Regions from separate parts of the Nitratireductor thuwali genome, predicted to be linked through region 1. Evidence: predicted binding sites of a transcription regulator. Region 1 holds the regulator's gene; each other region holds the start of a gene.
The links. Region 1 encodes LexA, which represses DNA repair genes until DNA is damaged. Its sites were predicted from a motif close to TGTTCNNNNTGTGTTCNG; they were not measured.
Positions count from the first base shown of each region.

Region 2: the regulator LexA is predicted to act here: its motif matches at 3,415-3,432, upstream of parE (DNA topoisomerase IV subunit B).
Region 3: the regulator LexA is predicted to act here: its motif matches at 3,933-3,950, upstream of NTH_RS14870 (DNA recombination protein RmuC).

Region 1 covers NZ_CP030941.1:4,026,634-4,032,439, forward strand. Annotated here, with positions in the region: gene NTH_RS19520 (ComEC/Rec2 family competence protein) at 75-2,405, shown strand; gene lexA (transcriptional repressor LexA) at 2,399-3,115, opposite strand; gene glp (gephyrin-like molybdotransferase Glp) at 3,205-4,407, opposite strand; gene moaC (cyclic pyranopterin monophosphate synthase MoaC) at 4,388-4,903, opposite strand; gene trpC (indole-3-glycerol phosphate synthase TrpC) at 4,903-5,718, opposite strand; gene trpD (anthranilate phosphoribosyltransferase) at 5,728-5,806, opposite strand, start outside.
Region 2 covers NZ_CP030941.1:302,967-308,772, reverse strand. Annotated here, with positions in the region: gene NTH_RS01465 (DUF2336 domain-containing protein) at 1-1,116, shown strand, start outside; gene parE (DNA topoisomerase IV subunit B) at 1,269-3,344, opposite strand; gene NTH_RS01455 (hypothetical protein) at 3,530-3,694, opposite strand; gene NTH_RS01450 (TfoX/Sxy family protein) at 3,701-4,042, opposite strand; gene gcvP (aminomethyl-transferring glycine dehydrogenase) at 4,156-5,806, opposite strand, start outside.
Region 3 covers NZ_CP030941.1:3,062,585-3,068,390, reverse strand. Annotated here, with positions in the region: gene hisS (histidine--tRNA ligase) at 1-450, shown strand, start outside; gene NTH_RS14880 (ATP phosphoribosyltransferase regulatory subunit) at 662-1,783, shown strand; gene hisG (ATP phosphoribosyltransferase) at 1,780-2,505, shown strand; gene NTH_RS14870 (DNA recombination protein RmuC) at 2,652-3,899, opposite strand; gene def (peptide deformylase) at 4,277-4,807, shown strand; gene fmt (methionyl-tRNA formyltransferase) at 4,845-5,806, shown strand, end outside.

The DNA.
Region 1 (5,806 bases):
CGTCGCGGCTGGAAATCGGCTGCCCGTCATGTAGCATAGGCCGCTTGGGGTGCAAGCCTGCGGGGTGTTCGGGCGTGGCGGACGACAAGGCGGCAGCGGCGGACAGCGAGCGCGGATTGTTCCTGCCGGGAACCGCGCGTCCGCTCGCGCCGCCGGCGCCCGTGCCGGCAGACATGCCCGAACAGCGGCCACAGCTGCCGGCCTTCATTGCCTTCTGGCGGGGGGTTCCCACCGCGATCTCGCGGGACGCGGCGCGCGGCGGGACGTTCCTGTGCCTGCCCGTTCTTCTGGGCGCGGGCGTGGCGGCCTATTTCGCGCTGCCGTGGGAGCCTGAAGCACTGCCGCTGGTGCTCTCGTTATGCCTGCTTCTGGCCGTCACGTTCCTTTCCCGCGATCGTCGCATCCTGCCGTTCATCAGCGGCGCGGTCCTGCTGATCCTGGCCGGCGCCTTGCTGGGCAAGCTCGAAACCTGGCGCTCTTCGACGCCGATGATGGGATCGGACGTGACCACCAGGATCACCGGGCGGCTGGTGAGCCTGGAGCACCAGGCAAGCGGGCGCCTGCGGCTGACGATCGACATTGTGGCGACCGAGCGGCCCCGACTGCGCTATCCGCCCGCCCGCGTGCGGCTAAGCGCCCGCGCGGTGCCGGAGGGCCTTGCCGCCGGCGACGGCATCACCGGGCTTGCCAGCCTGATGAGCCCTTCCGGGCCGGTCCGCCCCGGCGCCTATGACTTTTCCTTCTCAAGCTATTTCAACGGGATAGGAGCGGTCGGCTTCTTCCTGTCCAACCCCGAGCGGGCGGCGGTGGCGGCGGATGACGGCGTGACCGCGGGGCCGGCGCGCTGGCTGCAGGCGGCGCGGGAAGGGCTCGCGGCACGTATCAGGCATGCGGTTCCCGGCGCCGAAGGGCAGGTGGCAGCCGCCATGATCGTCGGTATGCGCGCCGGCATACCGGAGCCTATAAACGAATGGCTGCGGCGCTCCGGTCTTGCCCACATCCTGGCGATATCCGGGCTCCATATGGCTCTGGTGGCCGCTACCGTGATGGCAATGGCGCGGGCGGGCGCGGCCCTCTTCCCGCAATTTGCGCAACGCGTGCCGGTGAAGAAATACGCCGCCGGCGCGGCGCTCGCATTCTGCACGCTCTATCTGTTCTTCTCGGGCTCGGCAGTGGCCGCCCAGCGCAGCTACATCATGCTCGCGGTGATGCTGGCGGCGCTGCTGTTCGATCGCGCCGCCATTACCATGCGCAATCTGGCCATCGCCGCGCTGATCATCATCATCATCTCGCCGCACGAGGTGGTCGGTCCGAGCTTCCAGATGTCGTTCGCCGCCACAGCGGCGCTCATTGCCGCCTATGCCGGCTGGACCGACTGGCGCATGGGCCGGCGGGAACGCGGCCGCGTGCCGCCAGCAGGCCTGGCGCGCAACCTGTTGCGCACAGTGCTCGTTTTCGCCGCAGGGCTCGCAGCGACGTCCGTGATCGCGGGATTGGCGACGACGCTGTTCGGCGCGTGGCATTTCCAGCGCGCTTCGCCGCTGGCACTGCCGGCCAATCTGGCCGCCATGCCGCTTGTCTCGCTTGTGGCGATGCCCGCGGCGGTTCTTGCGATCTTCGCGATGCCCTTCGGCCTCGACGGGTTCTTCCTGTCGATCATGGGACGCGCCATAGCGGCGGTCATCGCCATCGCCGAATGGATATCCGACAGATCCCCCATCGATGCCGTCGGCCTGATGCCGCTTCCGGCGTTTCTGCTGCTGACGGTGGCCTTCGTCGTGGCCGTCCTGTCGACCACGCGCGCAAGGCTGCTGGCCGCGCCGCTGGCGGTCGTCGGCTTCGGGCTTCTTGTCGCGCGCGAGCTGCCCGCCGTGCTGATAAGCGAGGATGGCCGGCTGATGGGGGTGAGGACGGCCGATGGCGGCCTGGCGGTCAACCGCGCCCGGCCCAACGGTTTCACGATGGACGATTGGACCCGTGCCCTGAATGCCAAGATGGTGGTCAAGCCGCTGGTTGCCGGCAAGACCGCTGCGCCCGAGATGAAATCCCGCCAGTTTTCCTGCGTCAACGGGCTCTGTCTTATAGATAACCCGGCTGGGCATCTTATTGCCCACGCCGAGAATGCCGCAGCGGCAAAGCCAGTCTGTGAAACAGCATCCCTAATCGTCGTCGACGACGCAACGGCTTCAAATCTGTGCTCCGGGAGCAAGGCACTCGTCTTCACCAAGCGCGACCTCGCGCTCAGGGGAAGTGCGGCGGTCTGGCTGGCGGGTCCCGGCGAAGCGAGGACCGAATTCGCCCAGGCGATCAGCCAGCCCTATCGGCCCTGGCACACGCAGCGGCAATATTGGCGCGCCGCCCGCGGCCTTCCGCCTTACCGGCGCAAGACAGGCCAGGATCAGTAGCGCCGGATCAGCCCGATAAGCTTGCCCTGAACCTTTACCCGGTCGGGACCGAAGATGCGCGTCTCATAGGCGGGGTTGGCCGCCTCCAGCGCGATCGAGGCGCCCTTGCGGCGGAAGCGCTTGAGGGTCGCCTCCTCCTCGTCGACCAAGGCGACGACGATTTCGCCCGGATTGGCCGTCTGCGTCTCGCGGATGATCACCGTGTCGCCGTCGAAAATGCCGGCCTCGATCATCGAGTCGCCTTTGACCTCGAGCGCGTAGTGTTCGCCGCCCGTCAACATGTCCGGCGGGACGCCGATGGAATGCGTCTGGTGCTGAATGGCCTCGATAGGCACGCCGGCGGCGATCCGGCCCATGACAGGCACGGAGATTACACTGACGTCGTCGTCATTGCTCGCCGAGGGCTTCGGCCGCGAAGATGCGGCGGGCCTGCCAAGGCTGCCCTGGATCACGCTGGGCGAGAACCTGCGCTGGGCGTTGAGTCCCGGAGCGATGGAATCGGGAAGGCGCAGCACCTCCAGCGCCCGGGCGCGGTTCGGCAGGCGGCGGATGAAGCCGCGCTCCTCCAGCGCCGTGATCAGGCGGTGGATGCCCGATTTGGAAGCAAGATCCAGCGCCTCCTTCATCTCGTCGAAGGAGGGCGGAATGCCGGTCTCCTTCAACCGCTCGTGAATGAAGAGCAGCAACTCGTGCTGTTTGCGCGTCAGCATTGTTCCAACCTCGGGAATCAGAAAAACAAAACCAGAACAGACCGTATCTGTTCCATTTGTGTTCCGCAATACCCAAAATACAGGCAGGATTATCGCAGCATCAGCACGCGGCAGCGCTCTCCGGCCGCGCTCGCCGGGGCGCCGGGTTCGCGGATGATAAGGGCGTTGGAGGCGGCCAGGGTCGACAGCATCGACGAATCCTGCACATCGAAGGGCGAGGCCATCAGCCCGTCCTGCCCGGAAATGACCGAGGCGCGCACGTAGTCCTGGCGATGGTCGTTGGCCTTCATCGGTTGGGCAAGAATGGCCGAGCGCAGTTCGGGCAGATAGGTGCGGCCGGAAAACCGGGCGACCAGCGGCCTCAGGAACAGATGCGAACACACGAAGGTCGAGACCGGATTGCCGGGCAGTCCCAGAACCCGCGTTCCGCCGAACCGGCCGAACATCAGCGGCTTTCCAGGTCGCATCGCGATCTTCCAGAAGGCGAGCTCCATGCCTTCGCCGACAAGCACCTCGCGCACCAGATCGTGCTCTCCCACCGAGGCGCCGCCGAGCGTGACGATGATGTCGGCCGCCTCGCCCAGCGCGGCCCGTATGGCGCCGGCGATGGCGGCGCGATCGTCGCCGACGATGCCAAGATCAACGATTTCGGCGCCGTCCGCACGCGCGAGCGCCGCCACGGACAGATTGTTGGATGCCACGATCTGGTCGGGGCCGGGCTCGGTTCCCGGCGGCACGAGTTCGTCGCCCGTGGCGACGATGGCGATCCGCGGACGGCGCACGACCGGCAGGCGGCCATAACCTGCGGCTCCGGCCAGCGAGAGGGCGGCGGGATCGAGGACGCGGCCGGCATCGAGGAGAACGTCGCCTTGCTCGAAATCAAGCCCGGCGCGCCGGATATGGCGGCCGGGCTCCACGCTCTCCCGTGCCTCAACGACATCGCCGTCGGCCTCGGCGTTCTCCTGGATGAGGATTGCATCGGCGCCCTGCGGCATCGGCGCCCCGGTAAAGATGCGCACCGCCTCGCCGGGACCGAGCCTGCCCGCATAGCGCTTGCCGGCGGCGGAAGCTCCGATCAGGCGCAGGCGGGCCGGTGGGTTTGCCAGGTCGGCAGCACGCACCGCATAGCCGTCCATGGCGGAGGCATCGAAGGGAGGCTGGGTGCGCCGCGCGCTCAGCGCCGAAGCCAGGACCCGCCCGGCGGCGGCCGCTATCGGCACGTCCTCGCTGTCCAGCGCGCGCACGCCGTCGAGCATGCGGTCGAGCGCCTCGTCAACCGGCAGGAGCGCCATCGGACCCTTGCTCCCGCCGCCATTCCCCGGATTTTCCGCCGGTCTTGCTGACCAGCCGCACATCGGTGATTTCCATGGATTTGTCGAGCGCCTTGGCCATGTCGTAGATGGTCAGGCAGGCTATGGAGACCGCCGTCAGCGCCTCCATTTCCACGCCCGTCTTTCCGCTTACGCGCACGGTGGCGGTAACGCGCAGCCCGGGCAGCGCCTCGTCCGGAACGATGTCGACCACGACCTGGTTGAGCGCCAGCGGGTGGCACAGGGGGATCAGCTCGTGGGTCTTCTTGGCGGCCATGATGCCGGCGATGCGGGCTGTGGCGATCACGTCGCCCTTCTTGGCGTTGCCCACCAGGATGGCTTCCAGCGTCGCCGGGCTCATCGACACCGCGCCTTCGGCAACGGCTACGCGTACGGTCTCCGCCTTCGCGCCGACGTCGACCATGCGGGCTTCGCCGCCGGTTCCCAGATGCGTAAGCCTTTCACTCTCGCCTGCCATTATTCGGCAGCCTGCGTGCCCGTCTCGCGGCCCAGAAGCGCCCGCGTGGCGGCGGCGACGTCGTTGTGGCGCATGAGGCTTTCGCCGACGAGGAAGGTTCCGATGCCGGCCTTAAGAAGCCGCAGGCAATCCTCATGGGTGAAGATGCCGCTTTCGCCGACGATCAGGCGGTCGTCCGGGACCATGGGTGCAAGGCGCTCGGAAGTTTCAAGCGCGGTCTCAAAGGTCCGCAGGTTGCGGTTGTTGATGCCGATCAGCGGCGAATCCAGGCGAAGCGCGCGCTCGAGCTCCGGTTCGTCGTGAACCTCGATCAGGACATCCATGCCAAGCGCGAAAGCGGTCTCCTCAAGTGCCTTCGCCTCGTCGTCGGCAACGCTCGCCATGATGACAAGAATTGCGTCGGCGCCCCAGGAGCGGGCCTCGTAGACCTGGTAAGGCTCGAACATGAAGTCCTTGCGCAGCACCGGCAGGCCGCAGGCCGCGCGTGCGGCGGTCAGGAATTCTGGCGCGCCCTGAAAGGAAGGTGCGTCCGTAAGGATCGAAAGACAGGCCGCGCCGCCCGCCTCATAGGCCCTGGCCAGGGCGGGCGGATCGAAATCGGCCCGGATGAGCCCCTTTGAGGGGCTGGCCTTCTTGACCTCGGCGATCAGCGCGAGACCGCCGGCCGCGCGCCGGGTCCGCAGGGCTTCGAAGAAGCCGCGCGCAGGGGCGGCATCGCGTGCGCGCGCCTTGATCTCGTTCTCCGGCACCGCCGCCTTGGCCGCGGCGATCTCGCCGCGCTTATAGGCCTCGATCTTGCGCAGAATATCGACCATGGCCCTACCTTACGCCCGCCGGTTGGAGATTTCGACCAGCTTTTCCAGCCTTGCCAGCGCCGAGCCGCTGTCGATCGACCGGGCGGCC
Region 2 (5,806 bases), 3.7 Mb from region 1:
GTCGAGACCGCGAAAGTGGCGGAACGGGCAGCGGCGGCATCGGCGCTTGCGCGCGCCTATATCCAGAAGGACATGTCCTTCGACGACAGGCTTGCCACGGAAGCGGCGCTGACGCTGCTCCTGGACGATGCGTCGGCGAAGGTCCGGGCGGCGCTGTCCGAAACGCTCTCCCTCAGCCACCGCGCGCCGCCGCAGGTCATCGCCGCGCTGGCGGCCGACCAGCCGGACGTCGCCGCCCCGATCATCGCGCGCTCGCCGCTGATGAGCGACAGCGATCTGGTGGACCGGGTCGCGATGGGCAACTCGGCCATACAATGCCTCGTGGCGTCGCGGCCGCAGGTCTCGTTCGCCGTTGCTGCGGCCATCGCCGAGGTGGGCTCGCTCGCCGCCTGCATTCGTCTGGCCGGAAATCCCGGCGCCCGGATCGCGGCTTTGTCGTTTCGGCGCATGCTGGAACGGCACGGACGGGAGGCCGGGCTGCGCGCCGCGCTCATGCCCGACGGGCGGCTCCCGGCGGACTGCCGGCACATGCTTTTGACGCAGGTCGGCGAAGCCTTGTCGGCCGCGCCCCTGGTGCGTGCGCTGATGGGGGGCGAGCGCGCCGAAAAGATCGCGCGGGATGCCTGCATCAAGGCCTCCATCGCGCTGATCGACAGCATCGGTCAGGACGAATTGCCGGCGCTGGTGGAACATCTGCGGCTGCGCGGCGACCTTACCCCCGGCTTCCTCGTCCGCGTTGTGGCGCAGGGCAAGATCGATTTCTTCGCCGCCGCGCTTGGCGTCCTGTCGGGGCAGGGCGAAGAGCGGATAACGGCGCTCCTGGCGGGCGGGCGCGACGGTGCGCTTGCCGCGCTGTTCACCAAGGCCGGGCTGAAGCGCAACTATCATCCGCCGCTGCTTCAGGCGCTGCTTGTGTGGCGCGAGGTGGCCAATGGCAAGCGCATCGCCGGCGCGCAGGAAGTTTCCTGGCTGATGCTGAAGGTGCTGGGCGCCACGGAAGGCGGAGCGGGACCCAGCGAGCAGGATGCGCCGCTGGCCGCACTGCTCAAGAAAATCCACCTCGACGCGCTGCGCCAGAACGCACGGCAGCAGGCGTTGGCGCTGGCGGCTGCTTAGAGCGCCGTGCGTCCATTCGGACGCACAAAGGACGCTCTAACACTTTGAATCTACGCATCGTGCTTTCCGAAAATCGATTCCGATTTTCAGGCCGATGCTGTAGGTTTTACAACTACGATCTATTGGCGCGGGCGCGACTGCTTCGCGCCACCTCAGATGTCCAATTCATCCACGAATTCAGCCCGTTCCTGAATGAACTTGAAGCGGGCTTCCGGCTTGGTGCCCATCAGCGCGTCGACGGCGGAGCGGGTGTCGTCCTCGCTCTCGACGACATCGACGCGCAGGAGCAGGCGCTTGTCCGGGTCCATGGTCGTTTCCTTGAGCTGCTTGGGCAGCATTTCGCCGAGGCCCTTGAAGCGGCCGATATCGACCTTGCCGCGTCCGGTGAACTCCGTCGCCAGCAATTCGTCCTTGTGGGCGTCGTCGCGCGCATACATGGTCTTGCCGCCCTGGGTGAGGCGGTAGAGCGGCGGCACGGCAAGGTACAAATGCCCGCCGGCGATGAGCTGCGGCATCTCCTGATAGAAGAAGGTGATGAGCAGCGAGGCGATATGGGCGCCGTCGACGTCGGCATCGGTCATGATGATGATGCGGTCGTAGCGCAGATCGTCCTCGCGGTATTTGGACCGCGTGCCGCAGCCCAGCGCCTGGACGAGATCGGAAATCTGCTGGTTGGCGGCGAGTTTGCCCGTGCCGGCGCTTGCCACGTTGAGGATCTTGCCGCGCAGCGGCAGCACGGCCTGGCTGGCGCGGTTGCGCGCCTGCTTGGCGGAGCCACCGGCCGAATCGCCCTCGACGATGAAGATCTCGGCGCCGGCGGCGGCGCCCATGGTGCAGTCGGCCAGCTTGCCGGGCAGGCGCAGCTTGCGCACCGCGCTCTTGCGGGTCACCTCGCGCTCCTGCCGGCGGCGCAGGCGCTCGTCGGCGCGCGCCACGACCCATTCGAGCAGTTTCGAGGCTTCCTGCGGATTGTCGGCCAGCCAGTGGTCGAAGGGGTCGCGGATGGCGTTCTCGACGATGCGCATGGCGGCGGCGGTGGCGAGCTTGTCCTTGGTCTGGCCCACGAATTCGGGCTCGCGCACGAACACGGACAGCATGCCGGCGGCGGAGATCATCACGTCCTCGGAGGTGATGATGGCGGCCCGCTTGTTGCTGGTGAGGTCGGCATAGGCGCGCAAGCCCTTGAGCAGCGCGTTGCGGAAACCCTGCTCATGGGTGCCGCCTTCGGGCGTGGGCACCGTGTTGCAATAGGAGTTGAGCATGGCGTCGCCGCCATACCAGGTGACGGCCCATTCCACCGCGCCGTGGCCGCCGCGCTTTTCGCTGCGTCCGGCGAACACTTCCTTGGTGACCTGGAACTCCCCGTCGAGCGATGCGGCCAGGAAGTCCTTCAGTCCGCCGGGAAAATGGAAGACGGCCTTTTCCGGCGTCTGGTCCTTTTCCCCGATCAGGGCCGGGTCGCAGGACCAGCGGATCTCGACGCCGCCGAAGAGATAGGCCTTGGAGCGGGCCATGCGGCAGAGCCGGGCCGGATCGAACCTGGCGCCCTTGCCGAAAATCTGCTCGTCGGGCTTGAAACGCACCTTCGTACCCCGGCGGTTATGGACGTCGCCGAGGCTTTCCAGCCGGCTCTGGGGCAGGCCGCGCGAGAAGACCTGCCGGTAGAGCTGCTTGTTGCGGGCAACCTCGACCTCGAGCATTTCGGAAAGCGCGTTGACCACCGAAACGCCGACGCCGTGCAGCCCGCCCGACGTCTCATAGACCTTGGAGTCGAACTTTCCGCCCGAGTGCAGCGTGGTCATGATGACCTCGAGGGCGGATTTGTCCTTGAATTTGGGATGCGGGTCGACGGGAATGCCGCGGCCGTTGTCGTTGACGGTGAGGAAGCCGTCCGCGCCGAGCTCGACCTCGATGAAGGAGGCATGGCCGGCCACCGCTTCGTCCATCGCGTTGTCGATGACCTCGGCGAAAAGGTGATGCAGCGCCTTGTCGTCGGTGCCGCCGATATACATGCCCGGCCGGCGGCGCACCGGCTCCAGCCCTTCGAGAACCTCGATATCGGCCGCGCTGTAGCCTTCGCCGCTGTCCTTCGGCAGTGCGGAAGGCTTCGGCGCCGGGCGGGCCGGCGCGCCGCGCTGCGCGGGCTCGGTGGCTGCTGCGGGCTCGGGCTGGCGCGCGCGCTCAGGGTTCGTTGTCAGGCCGGCAAAGAGGTCGTTGTTGTCGTCCATGTCGCTTTCTGGTTCCATCGCCGCGAATCACCAGTGCACTTTGCCATGGTTTCCAAGGCAAAGCGAAGGCTGTTCCGGTTGTGTTCAGCGTCCGTGCAAAGCCGCGATCGTGGCGGATTCAAGCTGCGTCGGCGGGAATGTCGAATTCCACGCGGATCGTGTCATAGGGGAAGACGCCGCCGCCTTCAACGCGAAGGAGCGGTCAGCCAATCGAAAAGTGGCTTCAGCCGGCAGAAGGCGTCGTTTTGCGCGAACCGGTCGCGGTCGTTGTTGGCGCTCAGATCTGTCAGGAAATCCAGCGTTCGCGTTGGGAATTGCGAGAACTCATCCGCTTTCATGATGCCGCCCATCCCGCTTCATTTCGGCGGCAGGCCGCCGACGAAACCGAGCGCCAGCGAAATCCACCCTTTCATCGCCGCGTCGTCGCAGGCCTCCGCCTCGACGAAAACGAAGCCGTTCATGCGCCGCCCGCCCATCTCCATGGGCCGCGCGCCCGGGCGGGCGAGGGCGTCGGCCTGATTGTCCTTGCCGACGCGGAACATGAACCGGCCTGCGCCCGTCTTCGGGCGGTCTGCCCCGCACAGCATATTGCCGTCGAGCAGGAAGCAGACGCCGCCCATCATGCGCTTTTCCGAGATTCCCGCCAGACCCTCCAGCGCGTCGCGCATGCGTGCGGCAAGCAATTCGTCATGGGCCATGGACAACCTCCTGAAAGCTCACGGATAGAGCGTCTCACGGCCGGCCGGGGTTTGCATAGGGCGCGGCCGGCCGGCTGCGAAGGTTCCTGCCATTTCTCCTGACGCGGGAGACGTCAGCTCGCCAGCGCCTCCATCGGCGGGCAGGCGCAGACGAGGTTGCGGTCGCCAGCGACATTGTCGACGCGGGAGACGGGCGGCCAGTATTTCGACGCGGCTTCCATGGAACCGGAGGGAAAGGCGGCCTCGGCGCGGGTATAGGGATGCGCCCATTCGTCGGCCATCAGCTCGCTCGCCGTATGCGGCGCATTGACCAGGGGGTTGTCCTCCTTCGGCCAGTCGCCTTTCTCCACTCTCGCCGCTTCCTCGGCGATGGAGATCATCGCGTCGCAGAAGCGGTCGAGCTCGCTTTTCGGCTCCGATTCGGTCGGCTCCACCATCAGCGTTCCGGCCACCGGCCAGGACATGGTGGGGGCGTGGAAGCCGTAGTCGATGAGCCGCTTGGCGATATCCTCCACGGTGATGCCCGCGCGGTCCTTCCACACCCTCGTGTCGAGGATGCATTCATGCGCCACGCGGTCGTTGCGGCCCTTGTAGAGCACGGGATAATGCGCCTTGAGCCGGTGGGCGATGTAATTGGCGTTGAGGATGGCCGTTTCCGTCGCCCGCTTGAGGCCGTCCGCGCCCATCATGCGGATATACATCCATGTGATGGGCAGGATCGAGGCGCTGCCGAAGGGGGCGGCGGCCACCGCATGGTCCGTTCCCAGTTCCACATGGCCCGGCAGGAAGGGGACGAGATGCGCCTTGACGCCGATCGGGCCGACGCCCGGCCCGCCGCCGCCATGGGGGATGCAGAACGTCTTGTGCAGATTCATGTGGCAGACATCGGCGCCCAGGTCGCCGGGGCGGGAAAGGCCGACCATGGCATTGAGGTTGGCGCCGTCGAAATAGACCTGGCCGCCATGCTCGTGGATCAGCGCGCACATGTCGCGCACGCCCTCCTCGAACACGCCGTGGGTCGACGGGTAGGTGAGCATCAGCGCGGCGAGGCTTTCCGCATGCTCGCCGGCCTTGGCCTTGAGATCCTCGACATCGATGTCGCCATTGTCCGTGCAGCGGACGACGACGACGCGCATGCCGGCCATGGAGGCCGAAGCCGGATTGGTGCCATGGGCGGAAGAGGGGATGAGGCAGACGTCGCGCCCGGCCTCTCCACGGCTTTCATGATAGCGGCGGATGGCCAGCAGGCCCGCATATTCGCCCTGGCTGCCGGCGTTGGGCTGCAGCGAGGTGCGGTCGAAGCCGGTGATCTCCGACAGCCAGCGGTCGAGATCGCCGATCATGCGGGCATAGCCTTGTGTGTGGCGTTCGGGCGTGAAGGGGTGAAGGCCGCCGACATCGTTCCAGCTCACCGGCATCATCTCGGCCGCCGCGTTGAGCTTCATGGTGCAGGAGCCGAGCGGGATCATCGCGCGGTCGAGCGCCAGGTCCTTGTCGGCCAGCCGGCGCAGGAAGCGCATCATTTCGGTTTCCGAGCGGTGGGCGTGGAAATCGGGCTGGGTGAGGAAACCGGCGCCGCGCGGGGCCGCCGGGGCAAGTGGCTTGGCCTTCGCCGGAGCGGAAGCGCCGAACAGGGCGGCGAGCGCTTCAAGGTCGGCCTCCGCCGAGGTCTCGTCGAAGGTGACGCCGAGGCGGTCCTCGTCGATGACGCGCAGCAGGCGCCCGTCTTTCTCGGCCGCGGCGGCGATCTCCTTCGCCTTGCCG
Region 3 (5,806 bases), 960 kb from region 1:
TCCATCGGCGTTTCGCGGCTGATGACGGCGCTGAAGAACCTCGGCAAGCTGGGGCAGGACCCGGTGCTGGCGCCGGTGCTCGTCACCGTGATGGACGGCGACATGGAGGCGATGGCGAAGTACCAGTCGTTCACGCAGCGGCTGCGCGATGCCGGCATCCGCGCCGAGATGTATCAGGGCAACTGGAAGAAATTCGGCAACCAGCTCAAATATGCCGACCGGCGGGGCTGCCCGCTCGCCATCATTCAAGGGGCGGACGAGCGGGCCAACGGCGAGGTGCAGATCAAGGACCTGATCGAGGGCAAGCAGCTTTCCGCCGAGATCGAAAGCAACGAGGAATGGCGCGAGGCGCGCGTGGCGCAGTTTTCCGTGAAGGAGGACGAGCTGGTGGAGGCGGTGCAGCGTGTGCTGGACGCGCAGAAGCGTGAGCGGGACGGCGCGGCTGGATGATGTTGGACGCAGGCGTCAAGGCTACCCCCCTCTGCCCTGCCGGGCATCTCCCCCTCAAGGGGGGAGATTATCCTGTCATCGACCTCCGACTCCACGATTGGCGAAAGCCGGCGCGACGGCCAATCTCCCCCCTTGAGGGGGAGATGCCCGGCCCGTTCGACAAGCTCAGGGCAGAGGGGGGGGTGACGGCTACAGCGCCCGCGACGCCCTCATGAGCATCCGCTACCCCTCCTTCGCGCCCGATATCCTCTCGCTGTTTACCGAGCGCGAGGCGGCGATGACGGATATCGACATCATCCAGCCGGCCGACCCTTTTCTCGACATGGCGGGCGAGGATCTGCGGCGGCGCATCTTCCTGACGGAGAGCGAGACGGGGCAAAGCCTTTGCCTCAGGCCGGAATTCACCATTCCCGTCTGCCGCGAGCATATCGCCAAGCGGGCCGCCACGCCGCGCCGCTATGCCTATCTGGGCGAGGTTTTCCGCCAGCGGCGCGAGGGCGGGGCGGAGTTCTTCCAGGCGGGCATCGAGGACCTGGGCGCGCCCGACCACGCATCGGCCGATGCGCGCTCGCTGGCCGATGCGCATGCGCTTTTATCGCGCGTCCTGCCGGGGGCGGCGCTTTCGATCACCATCGGCGACCAGGCGGTTTTCGAGGCGGTGCTTTCCGCGCTCGGCCTGCCGAGGGGCTGGCAGAAGCGGCTGGTGCGCGCCTTCGGCTCTCCTGCCATGCTGGACGCCGTGATGTCGGAACTGGCCAACCCGCAGAACGCGGCGTCGATGCCGCGCGAAGTGGCCGGGCTGGTCGCGCGGGGCGATGAAAGCGCGCTGGAAGCCCATATCGAACAGGCGATGGAGGCCGCCGGGCTTTCGCCCTCGGCGGGCCGCACGCCCGCCGACATCGCGCGCCGGCTCGCCGAAAAGGCGGAGCTGCGCAGCGTGCGGCTGAACGACGATGCGCTGGCCGCGCTCAAGAGCTTTCTGGCGATCCGCGCGCCGGCCTCCGAGGCGGCGGAGCGGCTTGCCGCCTTTGCCGGCGGGCACGGCCTGATCATCGATCACGCGCTGGAGGATTTTTCCGGGCGCGCCGGGCGCATAAGCGATGAGGGGCTGGCGCTGGCGGATATCGAGTATCGCGCCGGGTTCGGCCGTCCGCTCGACTATTATACGGGCTTCATCTTCGAGATCGGGGCCGGCGACGGCGGCCAGCCGCTGGCCGGCGGCGGGCGGTACGACCGCCTTTTGACGCTGCTCGGCGCTTCCGACCCGATACCCGGCGTCGGCTTTTCGATCTGGCTCGACCGGGTCGCGGCGCTGCGGGAGGGCACGCGATGAGCATCACCCTTGCCCTGCCCTCGAAAGGCCGGCTGAAGGAGCAGGCGGTGGAAACGCTGCAGGCGGCCGGCTTCACCATTGCCATGCCCGAGAACGACCGGCGCTACCGCGCGACGATGAAGGGCTATCCCGGCATCGAGGTCGCGTTCCTTTCGGCCTCCGAGATCGCGCGCGAGCTCGACCGCGGCGCCATCGACATGGGCGTGACGGGTGAGGACCTGGTGCGCGAGACGATTGCCGACTGGGAAGGCAAGGTCGATATCGCGGCGCGGCTCGGCTTCGGGCGGGCCGATGTGGTGGTGGCGGTGCCCGAGGTTTGGTTCGACGTCGCCACCATGGCCGATCTCGACGACGTGGCCGCCGATTTCCGCCAGCGCCACGGGCGGCGGCTGCGCATCGCCACGAAATACTGGCGGCTGACGCAGCAGTTCTTCTCGCAGAAGCACGGCATCCAGGTCTACCGCATCGTGGAGAGCCTGGGCGCCACCGAAGGCGCGCCGGCGGCGGGCTCGGCCGACATCATCGTCGACATCACCACGACCGGCTCGACGCTTGCGGCAAACCATCTGAAGGTGCTGGACGACGGGGTGATCCTGCGGTCGCAGGCCTGCCTGGTGGAGGCGGTGAAAGAGCGCGGGGCGGAAGACGCGGCTTTGGCGCAGGAACTCGCGCGGCGGCTTGGAGCCTCGAGCGTCCACTCGGACGCACAAAGGACGCTCTAACTTCCTGAATCTACGCATCGTGCTTTCCGAAAATCGATCCCGATTTTCGGGCCGATGCTGTAGCGCCAAAGGCTGAGCGGGACGAAGAGAACGGCAAGGCCGCCGCCATCGCCGGAACCGGGCACTGCGGTCGTGTTTTGCCGCCCTTATTCGTCGACGACGCGCAGCCTGAGCCGGCTGGAGGCCGGACCGTCCACGGAAGAGGTTTCCTCGTCCCCCGTCTTCTCCCCCTGCAGCGCGCCGAGCTCCAGCGCCTCGATCCTGGCGCCGCGCTTGGTGACCTTGTCGGCGGAGGTCAGGATCATTTCCACGTCCTTGTTGGCCTGCAGGAAATGGCCTTGGAGCTTGCGCACGCGGTCGTCGAGGCGGGAGACGTCCTGCATCAGGCGCACGACCTCGGCCTGGATGAGATGGGCCTGCTCGCGCATGCGGGCGTCCTTCAATACGGCCTGGATGACCTGGATCGACAGCATCAGAAGCGAAGGCGACACGATGACGACGCGGGCGCGATGGGCCTTCTGCACCAGCGCCTCGAAATTCTCGTGGATCTCGGCGAAGATCGATTCCGACGGTACGAACATGAAGGCCGTGTCCTGGGTTTCGCCGGTCAAAAGATACTTTTCGGCAATCGCCTTGACATGCACCTCCACGTCGCGGCGGAAGGACTGCTCGGCCTGGCGGCGGGCCTCGGGCGAGCCGCCCTCACCTTCGGCCGCGGCGCGGATGGCATTCCAGGATTCCAGCGGAAACTTGGCGTCGATCACCAGCGACGGCGCGCCATTGGGCATCTTGACGAGGCAGTCGGGCCGGCTGTTGTTGGAAAGGGTCGCCTGAAACTCGTAGGCCGTGTGCGGCAGGCCATCGGCGATGATCGCTTCCATCCGCGACTGGCCGAACGCGCCGCGCGTCTGCTTGTTCGACAGGATCTGCTGCAGTTGCACGACCTGGCCGGCCAGCGACTGGATGTTGTTCTGGGCGGTGTCGATCACCGCCAGGCGCTCCTGCAGCCGGGCGAGATTTTCGTGGGTCGATTTGGTCTGCTCGGTGATCGAATGGCCGAGGCGCGACGTCATGCCGTCCAGGCGCTCGGAGATCGACTTCGTCATCTCCGCCTGGCGCTGGCCGAAGACCTCGGCAATCGTGCCCATGCGGCCCTGAAGCTCGGCCTGCGCCTTGGCAAGGTCGGCCAGGCGCGCCTCCGCCTCGCGGGCGCGCTCGGCAGCCTCGACCGCCGCAACGGCGCGGGCCGAGGCCCCGCGCCAGATACCCGCGACAAGCAAGGCCAGCAGCAGGAGCACGATGCAGGCGCCGGCGGCCGCCAGATGGCCCAGCGTCAGCGTGGTCGCGCCCAATTGCGCGACCGGCGAGGAAAACAGCGAGATCGTGTCGTTCATGGATGGAGCCTATCCGATTCGCGGGTGCATCATAAGACCAAAACGTGAACAATGTGCGGTACGCAGCCAGGGCGATTGCGAGGTTCCTTCCCCACAAGGAGGAGAGATTGGGCGAGCGCTCCATGGTCCCCTCCCCCTTTTGGCAGGCTATCGCATAAGGAAGCGCCTGCTCCCCCACTCCGTCTCGGCCTCCGGCCCAAGAAGTGGGGGAGAGGAAGGGCGCCTAGCGTCTTAGCCGGCGTTTCCTCTCCCCCGTTGCGGGGGAGAGGTGGAACGCGAAGCGGGACGGAGTGGGGGAAGGCGCCGACATATGCGATGGCCCTGGCGCGCCGCGCTTTCATATTGACGGCAAGTCCGGGAGCCATTACCTGACGCGCATGACGATCCGACCGCTGATAGTCCTTCCCGATCCGCTGCTGCGTGAGGTTTCCAAGCCCGTGGAGCGGGTCGACGATGCGCTGCGCAAATTCGCGCGCGACATGCTCGACACCATGTATGACGCGCCCGGCATCGGGCTGGCGGCGATACAGGTGGGCGAGCCGCTGCGCATGCTGGTGCTGGACCTTGCGGAAAAGGACGAGGAGCCCCAGCCGCGGGTGATCATCAATCCCGAGATCGTCGCCAGCTCCGATACGCGCAGCGTGCATGAAGAAGGTTGTCTGTCGATCCCCGACTATTACGCCGAGGTGGAGCGCCCGGGCGAGGTGACGGTGAAATATATCGACCTCGACGGCAAGGAGCAGACGGTCGAGGCCGACGGCCTTCTGGCCACCTGCCTGCAGCACGAGATCGACCATCTGAACGGCGTGCTCTTCATCGACCATCTGTCGAAGCTCAAGCGCGACATCGTCGTGCGCAAGTTCAAGAAACTTGCGAAGGACCGGCCGCCTGCCCGCATGGCGGGATGAAGCGGCTCAGCCGGGACACTCTCAGGGGGGTGCGGGCATGCCCCTTCGCCTGATTTTCATGGGAACGCCGGATTTCTCGGTCCCGATGCTTACTGCCCTGGCCGATGCCGGGCATGAGATCGCCGCCGTCTACACACAGCCGCCGCGGCCGGCCGGACGGCGCGGGCTGGAGCTTACGAAATCGCCCGTGCATCGCGCGGCGGAGACGCGCGGCCTTAAGGTGCGCACGCCGAAATCGCTGAAGGGCGCGGAGGAGCAGGAGGCTTTCCGGGCGCTTGAGGCCGATGCGGCCGTCGTGGTCGCCTATGGGCTTTTGCTGCCGAAGGCCATTTTGGAGGGCACCCGGCTCGGCTGCTTCAACGGCCACGCATCGCTGCTGCCGCGCTGGCGGGGGGCCGCTCCCATCCAGCGCGCGATCATGGCGGGCGACCGGGAGACCGGCATGACGATCATGAAGATGGACGAAGGGCTCGACACCGGACCTGTCGCGCTGGAAGAGCGCGTCGCCATCGGCCCGGACATGATTGCGGGCGAATTGCACGACCGGATGATGGGGGTCGGTGCGGGGCTGATGGTCGAGGCCATGGAACGGCTGGAACGGGGGGCGCTGACCCTGACGCCGCAGCCTCAAGAAGGCGCGACCTATGCGAAGAAGATCAGCAAGGAGGAGACGCGGGTCGACTGGACCCGGACCGCGCCGGAAGTGCACAACCATATTCGCGGCCTTTCGCCGTTTCCGGGAGCCTGGTGCGAAATGCCCATCGGCGGGAAGGCCGAGCGGGTGAAGCTGCTGCGGTCGGTCGTCGCGGAAGGCGCAGGCGAACCGGGCCTGGTGCTGGACGATGCGCTGACCATTGCCTGCGGTTCGGGTGCCTGTGGTTCGGGTGCCTGCGGTTCGGGCGCCGTGCGCCTTGTGGAAGTGCAGCGCGCGGGCGGCAAGCCGGTCGATGCTGAGAACTTCCTGCGCGGCGCCAAGCTGGCCGCCGGCGCGAAGGTCGG